2 regions of the Methylophaga sp. F7 genome follow, and region 2 is predicted to be linked to the other one. Evidence: riboswitches for the same ligand, from Rfam matches in the RefSeq annotation. Region 2 holds a riboswitch; the other holds the start of a gene.

Region 1 (5,352 bases), 1.1 Mb from region 2:
CGGCAATGCGCCCGCATTTCCAACACTCGGGCTTCTGCAAAACCTTTATGAATGCTGTAAAGCGCTGATAGCAATTCCATAGCACTACGTACACTCACTGGTGACCGATCTTCGGATTCAATTACCGTCGCCCCAATGACATATTGTTGATCCGGTCTGGGGGCCAGATACAGCGGATAACGAGGATGCATTAAGCGTACGCACTGTTGCAGATTCACTTCCGGCGCATGGACACGCAGCACCTCACCGCGAACCCCACGCAAGTCTTTCAGATCCAACTTGCTGCCATTGCCCCGGCAATCAATCACCGAGGTAAATTTATCCAGCGAATGCCCAAGCGTTTGCTGACAAAGTCGTTCCAATGTAGCGTTGTTTAGCGTTTCAATCGGTTCAATGGTTTGCCAATTGGCGTGCTTAGTTAGAAACTCACCGACCTGCTGATAAAACTGGCGATTATCCAGACAGCTCTCTTGCGGGAAATACAACGCCGACCGAAAATTCTCGGCCAGTTCAGGTGACAGGTTTTGTAACTGCTGAGCGTCAATTTGCTGATAATCAGTCGGATCCAGAATATGTGCTGCACGCCGTTTATACCGTGCCAGTTCAGCCTTATCGCCTTCGTGCGCGACGACCAACGTGCCGCTCTGCGGATTAAATATTGGCTTTTCAAACTCAGCCAGCCATTTATCCCACAGCGCTTGACTTTGAATACCTAGATCGCGAATCGACCGATCTGCGGTCACCGCTTCGGTAAATGGCGCGATCATCGAAGCCGCAATAAAACCGGCACTGTCGGTACCGGCTTTATCGTCTGATGACAGAATCGTCACGGCATGACCAGTCTGAATCAGACGCCAGCTTGTCAGGCGTCCAATCAGACCGCTACCGATAATCAGATAATGCTTCATAGCGTTCTGAATCCGATCCAATCAAACCTGATGATAGATTTTGCTGCCAGCCGCCTTGAACTCTTCTGACTTCACAGTAAACGCCTCTTTCACATCATGTGAAATCTTCATTGAGCAGAATTTTGGTCCACACATAGAACAGAAATGCGCCACTTTAGCACTCGGTTTCGGCAGGGTTTCATCATGGAAAGCACGGGCAGTATCCGGGTCTAACCCGAGATTGAATTGATCTTCCCAACGGAATTCAAAGCGTGCTTTGGAAATTGCATCATCACGTTCATGAGCACCCGGATGACCTTTAGCTAAATCGGCTGCATGCGCTGCAATTTTGTAGGTAATGATGCCGGTTTTAACGTCATCTTTATTTGGCAAACCCAGATGTTCTTTAGGTGTCACATAACACAGCATCGCCGTGCCAAACCAGCCAATCATCGCCGCACCAATGCCCGAGGTAATATGGTCATAACCTGGTGCAATATCGGTGACCAACGGCCCCAAGGTATAGAAAGGCGCTTCGTGGCAGACTTCCAATTGCAGATCCATGTTTTCCTTGATCTTGTGCATTGGCACATGACCCGGCCCTTCAATCATCACCTGCACATCATGCTTCCAGGCAATATGGGTTAATTCACCCAAAGTACGCAGTTCGGCAAACTGGGCTTCATCGTTGGCATCGGCCTGTGAACCTGGACGTAAACCATCCCCCAGCGAGAACGACACATCATAGGCTTTCATGATTTCGCAAATGTCTTCAAAGTGCGTATACAAAAAGCTTTCTTCATGATGTGCCAGACACCAGGCCGCCATAATCGAACCACCACGCGACACAATACCGGTGGTGCGATTTACGGTCAGAGGAATATGCGCCAGACGAATACCAGCATGAATCGTAAAGTAGCTGACGCCCTGCTCGGCCTGTTCAATCAACGTATCGCGAAACACTTCCCAGGTCAGATCTTCGGCAATACCATTCACTTTTTCCAAGGCCTGATACAACGGCACGGTACCGATAGGCACCGGTGAATTACGGATTATCCATTCGCGGGTCTGGTGAATATGTTTACCAGTCGACAAATCCATTACCGTGTCACCACCCCAACGGGTGCTCCACACCATCTTTTCCACTTCTTCTTCAATCGAGGACGTGGTAGCAGAGTTACCGATATTAGCGTTGATTTTCACCAGAAAGTTACGACCGATAATCATCGGCTCAGCTTCAGGGTGATTGATATTGGCTGGAATAATCGCACGACCTTCGGCGACTTCTTTACGGACAAATTCCGGGGTAATGTGATTGGGTTTATCGGCTGGCAATTCGCCTTTGGCTTGCAGTGCAGCACGGCCCATGCTTTCGCGAATGGCGATATATTCCATTTCCGGGGTGATGATACCCTGACGTGCATAGTGCATCTGACTGACGTTTTTGCCGGGTTTGGCTTTGCGTGGCAGACGACGATTGGTGAACAGCGGAATATCAAATTCCTGCCCATCCTGATCACGGGTGAAGTTGGAACTGAATGCGGGTAATACTTCGGTATCGTCACGTTCCTCAATCCATTGCTGACGAATCGGCGTTAAGCCTTTTTCCAGATCGATTGTTTCAGTGGGATCGGTGTAAATACCAGAGGTGTCGTAAACCATCACCGGCGCATTCGGCTCACCCGGCAGATTAGGATCACGGTTCGGTGTATCGGTCAGAGAGATTTGACGAAATGGCACCCGCAGATCATCACGACTGCCGGTAATATAGATTTTTTCAGAACCTGGTAATGGCTGAGTAGTAATGCCACTACGGTCTTTAATATCAATGACTTTTGGATTGGCTGCTGACATCTGATTTCCCCTTTTTGAATAAAAAAGTCGGGGAAATGAAGACGTTGCGCTTTCGCGAACAAGGTGATGGAGATACACGGCGGCTACAGTCAGACAATCAGACGTACCGGCATTCCGGCTTGTTTCCTACGGAGGTTCTAGCCTCTTCAGGTTCAACGGGTTTCATCTCAGCCCTTTCTGATAATTCAGAGGGGGCACCCCGACAAGTGGAAATCATCCTAAACTAAAAATGATTTTTTACACAAGCATCATCTGGCACAATGGGTCACATCAAACGGCATGAATTCAGGCAACATCGGCCATGGCAGATAACAAAAATAAAAATGATGACGACGAGTTTTCCTTGTTTCGCAATGAAATGAGCGACGCCGAGCCGATCAAACACGACCGATTAGTTCATCGAAAACCACCGCCGCCGCCAACGGTCAGAAAGCCCTCCGCAGCCGAACTCACCCATGACAGCAGCGAGTTTTCCAGTCTATTTGCCCCCGAAACCGTGGGTAACGAAGAGTATCTGGAATATCGTGGCGACGGCATTCAAAACCGCCAATTCGCCAAACTCAAAAGTGGCAGAGTGCATCTCGAAGCTGAACTCGATTTACACGGTCTCACCCTCGCCAAAGCCGAACCCACCCTCTCCCAGTTTCTAGAACAATGTCAGGAACAAAAGATACGTTGCGTGCGAATCATTCACGGCAAAGGCTGGGGATCACGCGATAACAAACCGGTTTTAAAAAGCAAACTCAATCACTGGCTCAGACAAAGTGATGCCGTACTGGCGTTTTGCAGTGCAACAATTGAGGATGGTGGAACTGGGGCTTTGTATGTTTTGTTGAAAAGGCAGTTTGAAAAGTAAATTACTAACTAGCCTTTTCGTATATTTCAAGTCATTGACTTTTTAATAGTATTTAAACTTACTTACAGTTGATCATTTGTATAAATCATTCAATTATTTATTTTATTCGAGACTGGTTGGCTTAGAATTAGATGGCCTCCCAAGAGTAATGATAAGGAAATCAGCCTCATTAAAATGCTTTAGGTTCACTTGAACCATAGTAGGAGCAAATTTGGAGAATAGGAAATTGCCCACAAAGGTTTTTATCAGCTACGCACATGAATCCGTAGAGTTGTCAAATAATGTCCTTGAGTTTTCCAATTTATTAAGAAGTAAAGGAATTGATTCAGAGATAGATCAGTATGAAGAGGCTCCTGCTGAGGGGTGGCCTAAATGGATGATGCGGCAGATACAAAAAGCTGATTTTGTAATAGTTTGCTGTTCAAAGCTCTTTTACGAGAGAGCTAACGATTTCTCGGGCAGCGATGATGGTTTAGGGGTAAAGTGGGAGACCTCACTTATACTGCAACAATTGTATGGATTGAGTACAAATAACACAAAATTTATTCCTGTTATATTTGATAGTCACAATAGACCTCATATCCCTCTACCTTTGCAACCATACACCTATTACCAGCTCGATGATGAGTCAAGCAAGGAACGGTTGATTAATAGGCTACATGGTACAAGCAAGTCTAAACGGCCACCGTTAGGTGAAAAGCCAGCAGAAAGACTCATTGATGAGCTCGAACAGAAAGAGCGAAAATCAATGTTTATTAGCTCTATTATTGATGTTGATCTCTGGAATGAAGCAAAGTGGTCAGGAATGGCATTTGTGTCAGATCCAAGTCTGAAAAGCCCCCCAATAGCATGTTTCATGTTTGCAAATGAAGAGGCTGGTGAGAAAATATTTAAAGCCCTAAAGGAAAATTTTGGTGTTTTTGATACCAAAGATGAGATGAGGCTAAGTTTCATTGAGAATATTTCATCAAGTGCACCTAGAGATTACAAAGTTCATTTTGGGTCATCGAGAGACGTTCTGGCAGATAAGCTTGGCCAGTATGGTATGGAAAAAGATTCATCATTACTTGTGACATTTTCGAGATTTCATGAGATGAATCCACCAAGCGATCCCAGCAGTCTAACTGTATTCAAACATTCATTTAGCCATTTCAAGACCTTCTATATTACAAATCTGATTACAAAGAATGGTCAAATTCAGCCTTCATTTTCGAATCTAATTCAAAAGAACAAGATCTCGTTTAGGACGAAGAGTGAAGTTATAAAAGATAAAAATGATGAAGACTACGTTGTTTTTGGAACATACGAAAAAACCTAACAAATACCTGCTAGGGACGGCATTAAGCAGCGCTCCATAATAAATTGAATGAAACAAGTCTGTCCCCACGCAGGTGCATGGGGGAAAAGAAAAACTTTCAGAGGAATGTTCATGGAAGAGGAATTGACCAAAAGTGGAAAACCTGTCTCTCAGAAAACATTTGGAACAATGGTATGCCAAGATAAAATATGCAGGCATGCTGCGGTTGAATTAGAGCTATTTGACACTGACCTACGACTATTTGGAAGGTATCTGCATCACAATGGATTTCGAACAATCAAAGAAGCTAGAAAGGTTCTTGAAAAATTTGTGAGAAGTAAATCAAATCCTTTTGTCGAATTATCACCCAAAAAGACCGACATTATCGATTTCAACTTATGGAAACAAGGAAGAAAGTAATCGATGTCTAAAGATGAAATTGAGGCAAAAATTGAGTT
Region 2 (5,352 bases):
CGGTTTAGTTAAGCCGTTCGAGTCTGGTGTTGGGCTGCTAATAACTTACGCCATTTGAAATACCCCGCCATAGCGAGAAACAGATAAATACTGAACATCACGATAGTGGCGTAAAAGCCGGTTAATGCATAAAGCACAATGGCTGAGCTGTTGATAACTTGCCAATATAACCAGTTTTCCAATACTTTACGTGCCATCAATAACGTATTCATCACCGAAAACACCATCACAAATGCATCCAGATAGGGATATTGAGTAGCATGAGCCGATAGGTAATAGCCAAACACTAAACTGAGAAATCCACCAGTGGCAATAAAGATCAGATGATATTGCCATGGCCAGCTGTGAATATTCAGTTCTGCGGTCTGATTTTCATGACGATGCCAGAGAATAAAGCCATAGATCGCCATACCAATGTAATACAGGTTTAGCAGGGCCTGCATTGGCAACTGGTTTTCCCAAAACAGGATGGTGTAAATAATGGTACTGATAAACGCTAATGGCCAGCACCATTGTGATTCTCGGGCAGCAAACAGGATATAGCCAATTCCCAGCAGAGCGGCAAATACTTCCCAGCCACTCATTGACGCCAGCCCAGCTAGCGTAATATTCCACCAGCCTGATTCAGACATTAGTCTTTGACTTGATGACGATCGTTACCGATCAGTTTTAATACAAAAACGCTATGCGGCATCTGGGCAAACACCGCTTCAATTTCACTGTCCATCGCATCCATCACATCACGATACTCGCCAAAAATCTGCGTGCTCAATGTATTACGGTGCACGATCAATTTTGGATTGTTTTCCAACTTGGCAATAAACGCCAGAATTGGTTTAACAAATTGCTCTGTCAGCGGATAAAGGCTGATATCTACAGAAATTCGCATGATAGTTTCCTTAAGAAAGGAGGGGCACTAAAGCACCTCAGTTAAATTAGTAGTCGTAAGATACAGTCATACCGAAAGTACGGGGATCAGCATATTGGGTATAAACTCGATCTTCATAGCCAGCTGATGGATCGATACCAAAGAAAAAGCCGCGAGTGTAATAGTCTTTATCAAACAGATTGCGACCCCACAGGGTAAATGTCCAGTTTTGCTGCTGGTACTGCAAACTTGCATTGGTAATGGCGTAAGAACTGGATTTCGCATTATGGCTGTTGGAGTAATAGAACTCATCCTTGCCCTCAACATTGGCGCGAAGATTCCATTGTGGGGTCAGATAGACTTCACTGCCAATACTAAATGTGTAGGCAGGAGCATGAGCTTGCCTCCTGCCCTGAATATTTAATCCAGACTCATCCAGTTCAGGGTTGTCATATTCGTCAAATGTCGCATGCAACAGACCTACTGCCGCAAAGGTTCTTAAGCGTTCATTGATCAACCAATCAACACTTGCTTCAATCCCCATATTGCGGCCTTTCGCTGCATTATCCTGATAATCAATAAAACGGGTACCACCACTGTCGCGTGGCACACCTACAGAGGTTTTTACCTGGGCATCTTTTCGCAAACCATAAAATGCCGTGATATCGGTCACCAAGCTTCCATTCAGCCATAGTGATTTCATACCGGCTTCAAGGTTCCATAAATATTCATTATTGAATTTGCGTAAGCCTGGCGCCAGATCTGCTTCCGTGTTAACCCCCCCAGCTTTGTAGCCACGGGATAATGATGTGTATAAAAGGTGTTGTGGACGGAACTGATAATTCAAACCGACTTTCCCCCGAATAACACATCGCTGTCATCCAGATCCAATCCTTGCGAATCGTCATAATCAGCGTCCCAATGTTCAGCACGTAAGCCAGTTATCAGGGTCAGTTTTTCCGTTAAAGCGGTATCTAATTGCCCAAAAATGGCACTGTTAGATGTTTCATAAGTGTTATTTAGAGGGTAGACATCAGGTGTATCGTTATCGAAGTATTTGCGCTTGAGATCTTGGCGTTGATCGGCCAGATAAATACCTACTGACCAATCAGTTGTATCAGCAAAAATACGACCCTCTTCATTGGAAAGGGCTCTGAATTCTATAGAGTAGTTTTCCCGTTCGCGTTTGTACTGATCAAAACCACTGTAAGGAAATAAACTGGGATCAAACTGACCTTTATACGACCAGTCATCATCATAGCTATATTCCAAATCAGATTTGGAATAGGTCAAAGTAGATTGTAATTGCACTTTACTGCTTGCTCGCCAGTCGGATTTGAGTGCAAATGCATTGGTATGCTGTTTGTCATTGCCAGGCTCATCTGAAAGACTGTTACGGCTGTTATCAAGCGTGAATGCGTCGTAACCATTGTCGATATTTAAATGCAGCAAATTCAGATCAATGGTCAGGTCATTATTGACCAGCCATTTCAAATGTCCGCGGGCAGTCATTTCATCCTGATTTTGCGTATTGTCACGACCTAGAAAATCATTATCCATGTAGCCATCTGAACGATGGGTATGCACAGCTATTCGCCCCAGTAAAGTGTCTTTAATTAATGGACCGCCTACTGCTACACCGACACTTCGGGTATCGTAATTGCCTACGGTTGACTGAAAATTCATATCCAGATCATTGGTGGCCTGTTTGCTTTGCATATTGATAACACCGGCTAATGCATTGGCTCCATACAACGTACCCTGAGGTCCACGTAATACTTCTACTTTCTCAATATCAAATAGTGTGGCTGCGCCGCCACTGCGACTAAAATCGATACCATCAATATAAAGTCCTACCGATGGGTTTAGGGGAGCAAGAAACTCACTGCGTTCACCAATACCACGGATCTGAAAAAACTGACCACGGGAAGCGCCGCTGGAAAGATTTACATTGGGTGCAAGATTGAGAACATCTTCAATGTGCTGGGCACCACGTGATTCAATGATTTCCTCATCGAATGTTGTCAGACTGACGGGAATATCCTGGGCTTCTGCAGGACGAAAATCTGCACTGACCAGCATGGACGGTAAATCAGTGCTATCGGTCTCGGTTTGTGCAACTGCGCCGGGAGAAAATAATGCGCTGGTGACTGCGATGGAAAGCAGGGTGAGTTTCATGACTATCCTTTTTAAATTCTTAAAAAGAACAGGGGATCACGCCATTTGCATTGATCTAGCAAGAAGGGTTTGCCGCCTGTCCCTACGCCAGTATTATCTGGATCAGGTTCATCGGGTCTTCACCAACTGGTGAATCTCAGGCCTTTCGACCACCCCGAGGCTTGTATTAGCAAGTAGGTGAAATATACAGAAAAAAGTGATGTTTTCCCATCTTTGATTGTTCAGATGATACAAAAAAAGGCGTCCGAAGACGCCTTAAAGTTCAAGTTACTACTGACTTAATTTTCAATTTTGGCTTTTAAAGTGTCTAGGCCTGAACGGAAAATACCTTCAATAGCATTGGTAGCCGTTTCGTCATTTAATTCTTTAGGCTCATGATGTTTGCCGGTATAGCCACGGAAAAATTTGGCCAACCAGGTGACCTTGGTTTGGTCGCCTTCAGCTTCTACAGTTAACCAGGCTTTATACTTACTGACAGGCACTGCAGGGATATCATGCATTTCGCCTTCAATATCAACCTGTCCAACCGAACTCATTTCATCAATCTGATACATAAAGCTCATGGATTCTTCGTCAAACTTTTTCAACGTTTCAGTGATGGTTGAATCATTTTTAAGGGTTAAAACGCGTGTCGCGCCAGGTTCATTCCCACCTTCTGCTTTAGTAGAAATAATGGCTGGGTGCCATTTATGCAGGCTGTCGAAATCTTTAACCATGTTCCACACCGTTTCAGCATCAGCATTAATCAACACCGTTTCTTCAACTTGCAGACGTGAAGCGCCATGAGCAAATACCAGCGCAGGTAACAGGAATAAGCCTGTTACCAGAACTTTCAATACAGCTTTCATCATATTTCCTTCTTATATTTCATTTGTAATGCCAACATTTAGCCCAATTAAACTACCATCACCTTCCGAAATGCTAAAGGGAAAAATTCACAAAGCGATCGCGTTCTGAATAGTTGAGCGTTGCAGATGGGGAGCAAAAAACTCAATAAAAGCATAACTGTAACCGCGAAGATAACTGCCTTTACGAATTCCCATGTGGGTCGTACTTGGTTTAAATAAACCACTGGCATCCAATGCCTGTAAAGGAGCATCTTTTACTGGATCAAATGCCATGCTGGCTATAATGCCAATACCAAGGCCCAATTCAACATAGGTTTTAATTACATCAGCATCAGTGGCGGTAAAAATAACGTTAGGTTTAAGACCACGTTCAATAAAAGACTGATCCTGTTGCGCGCGACCGGTAAAGCCCATTACGTAGGTCAGTATTGGATATTGTGAAATAGCCTCAAGAGTGAGTTTTTTTTCATTCAAAAGCGGATGCCCCGGTGGCGTAATCACGGTACGATTCCATTCGTAGCAGGGCAAAATCGCCAGATTATCAAATTTTGATAATCCCTCGGTTGCTATCGCCAGGTCCACTTTACCGGTGGCCGCCATTTCAGCAACTTCAGGTGGAGTACCTTGCACCATATTTAAGTGCACGTCGGGATATTGTTCTGAAAAGGCCTTGATAGCTTTTGGCAGAGCATAACGTGCCTGAGTGTGTGTGGTGCCGATTGAAAGTGTGCCTTTTTTCTCATGACGACTGTCAGCCGCCTGTTCACGTAAATTGTCTACTTCCTGTAACACCCGCTCAGCCATGGCAATAACGGATTCTCCCAGCGGTGTGATAGCCGATAAACGTTTCCCATGTCGTTCGAAGATTAGCAGCCCCAGCTCATCTTCCAGTAACTGAATCTGGTTACTTACACCTGGCTGAGAAGCATGCAGTGCCTGAGCCGCTGCAGAGATACTGAGGCCACGACGAGCCACTTCGCGAACATATTTCAATTGTTGCAACTTCATCCGCTATATCCGTAATTATTATTAGTAAGAGTAAATATATAAGTTTTTAGTGATAAAAGACCAGTTATGGTGCGTTACGTTTTACATTTCAATGATTGGAACACCTTGCTGAGGAAGCTGGAAAGGCACAGTTGTTTGATACTGTTCGCTTTCAGCCATAGATTCACCTTCCCGGGTTAAAATATTTTGCATCTCAGACTGTGCCAGGTATTCACATTTATCTTGAAAACACACTTTTATGGCCAAAGTGAGTGGATCTGCATTTTCTATAACCTCATTATCAGAGGTTTCCGGCGCTTGAATCGAAGCCGGTGGAAAAATAATCTGTGCAGGCTCAAACACCCGGTTTGAATCGGCAGGATTAATAAAAAAAGATGTTATCAATGCAGAACATGCTGCTGTCATAACTAACAAGATTCTATAAGTTGTCATCTTCAGCCTCTCATCCCA

What was found. Region 2 has a riboswitch for thiamine pyrophosphate ahead of AC08OG_RS03370 (TonB-dependent receptor). Riboswitches for the same ligand answer to the same signal wherever they lie in the genome.
Region 1: it holds a riboswitch for thiamine pyrophosphate, as region 2 does, so the genes downstream of both, thiC (phosphomethylpyrimidine synthase ThiC) here and AC08OG_RS03370 (TonB-dependent receptor) in region 2, are expected to answer to the same signal.

What each region holds. Positions count from the first base shown of each region.
Region 1 is NZ_CM166511.1:1,772,940-1,778,291, forward strand. Features, by position in the region: gene AC08OG_RS09020 (FAD-dependent oxidoreductase) at 1-908, opposite strand, end outside; gene thiC (phosphomethylpyrimidine synthase ThiC) at 930-2,741, opposite strand; TPP riboswitch at 2,848-2,953, opposite strand; gene AC08OG_RS09030 (Smr/MutS family protein) at 3,043-3,597, shown strand; gene AC08OG_RS09035 (SEFIR domain-containing protein) at 3,809-4,915, shown strand; gene AC08OG_RS09040 (hypothetical protein) at 5,027-5,314, shown strand; gene AC08OG_RS09045 (TIGR02391 family protein) at 5,318-5,352, shown strand, end outside.
Region 2 is NZ_CM166511.1:652,475-657,826, forward strand. Features, by position in the region: gene AC08OG_RS03350 (phosphotransferase) at 1-12, shown strand, start outside; gene pnuC (nicotinamide riboside transporter PnuC) at 9-632, opposite strand; gene AC08OG_RS03360 (YkoF family thiamine/hydroxymethylpyrimidine-binding protein) at 632-889, opposite strand; gene AC08OG_RS03365 (hypothetical protein) at 936-1,715, opposite strand; gene AC08OG_RS03370 (TonB-dependent receptor) at 1,712-3,046, opposite strand; TPP riboswitch at 3,108-3,213, opposite strand; gene AC08OG_RS03375 (SRPBCC family protein) at 3,325-3,897, opposite strand; gene cysB (HTH-type transcriptional regulator CysB) at 3,982-4,902, opposite strand; gene AC08OG_RS03385 (hypothetical protein) at 4,984-5,334, opposite strand.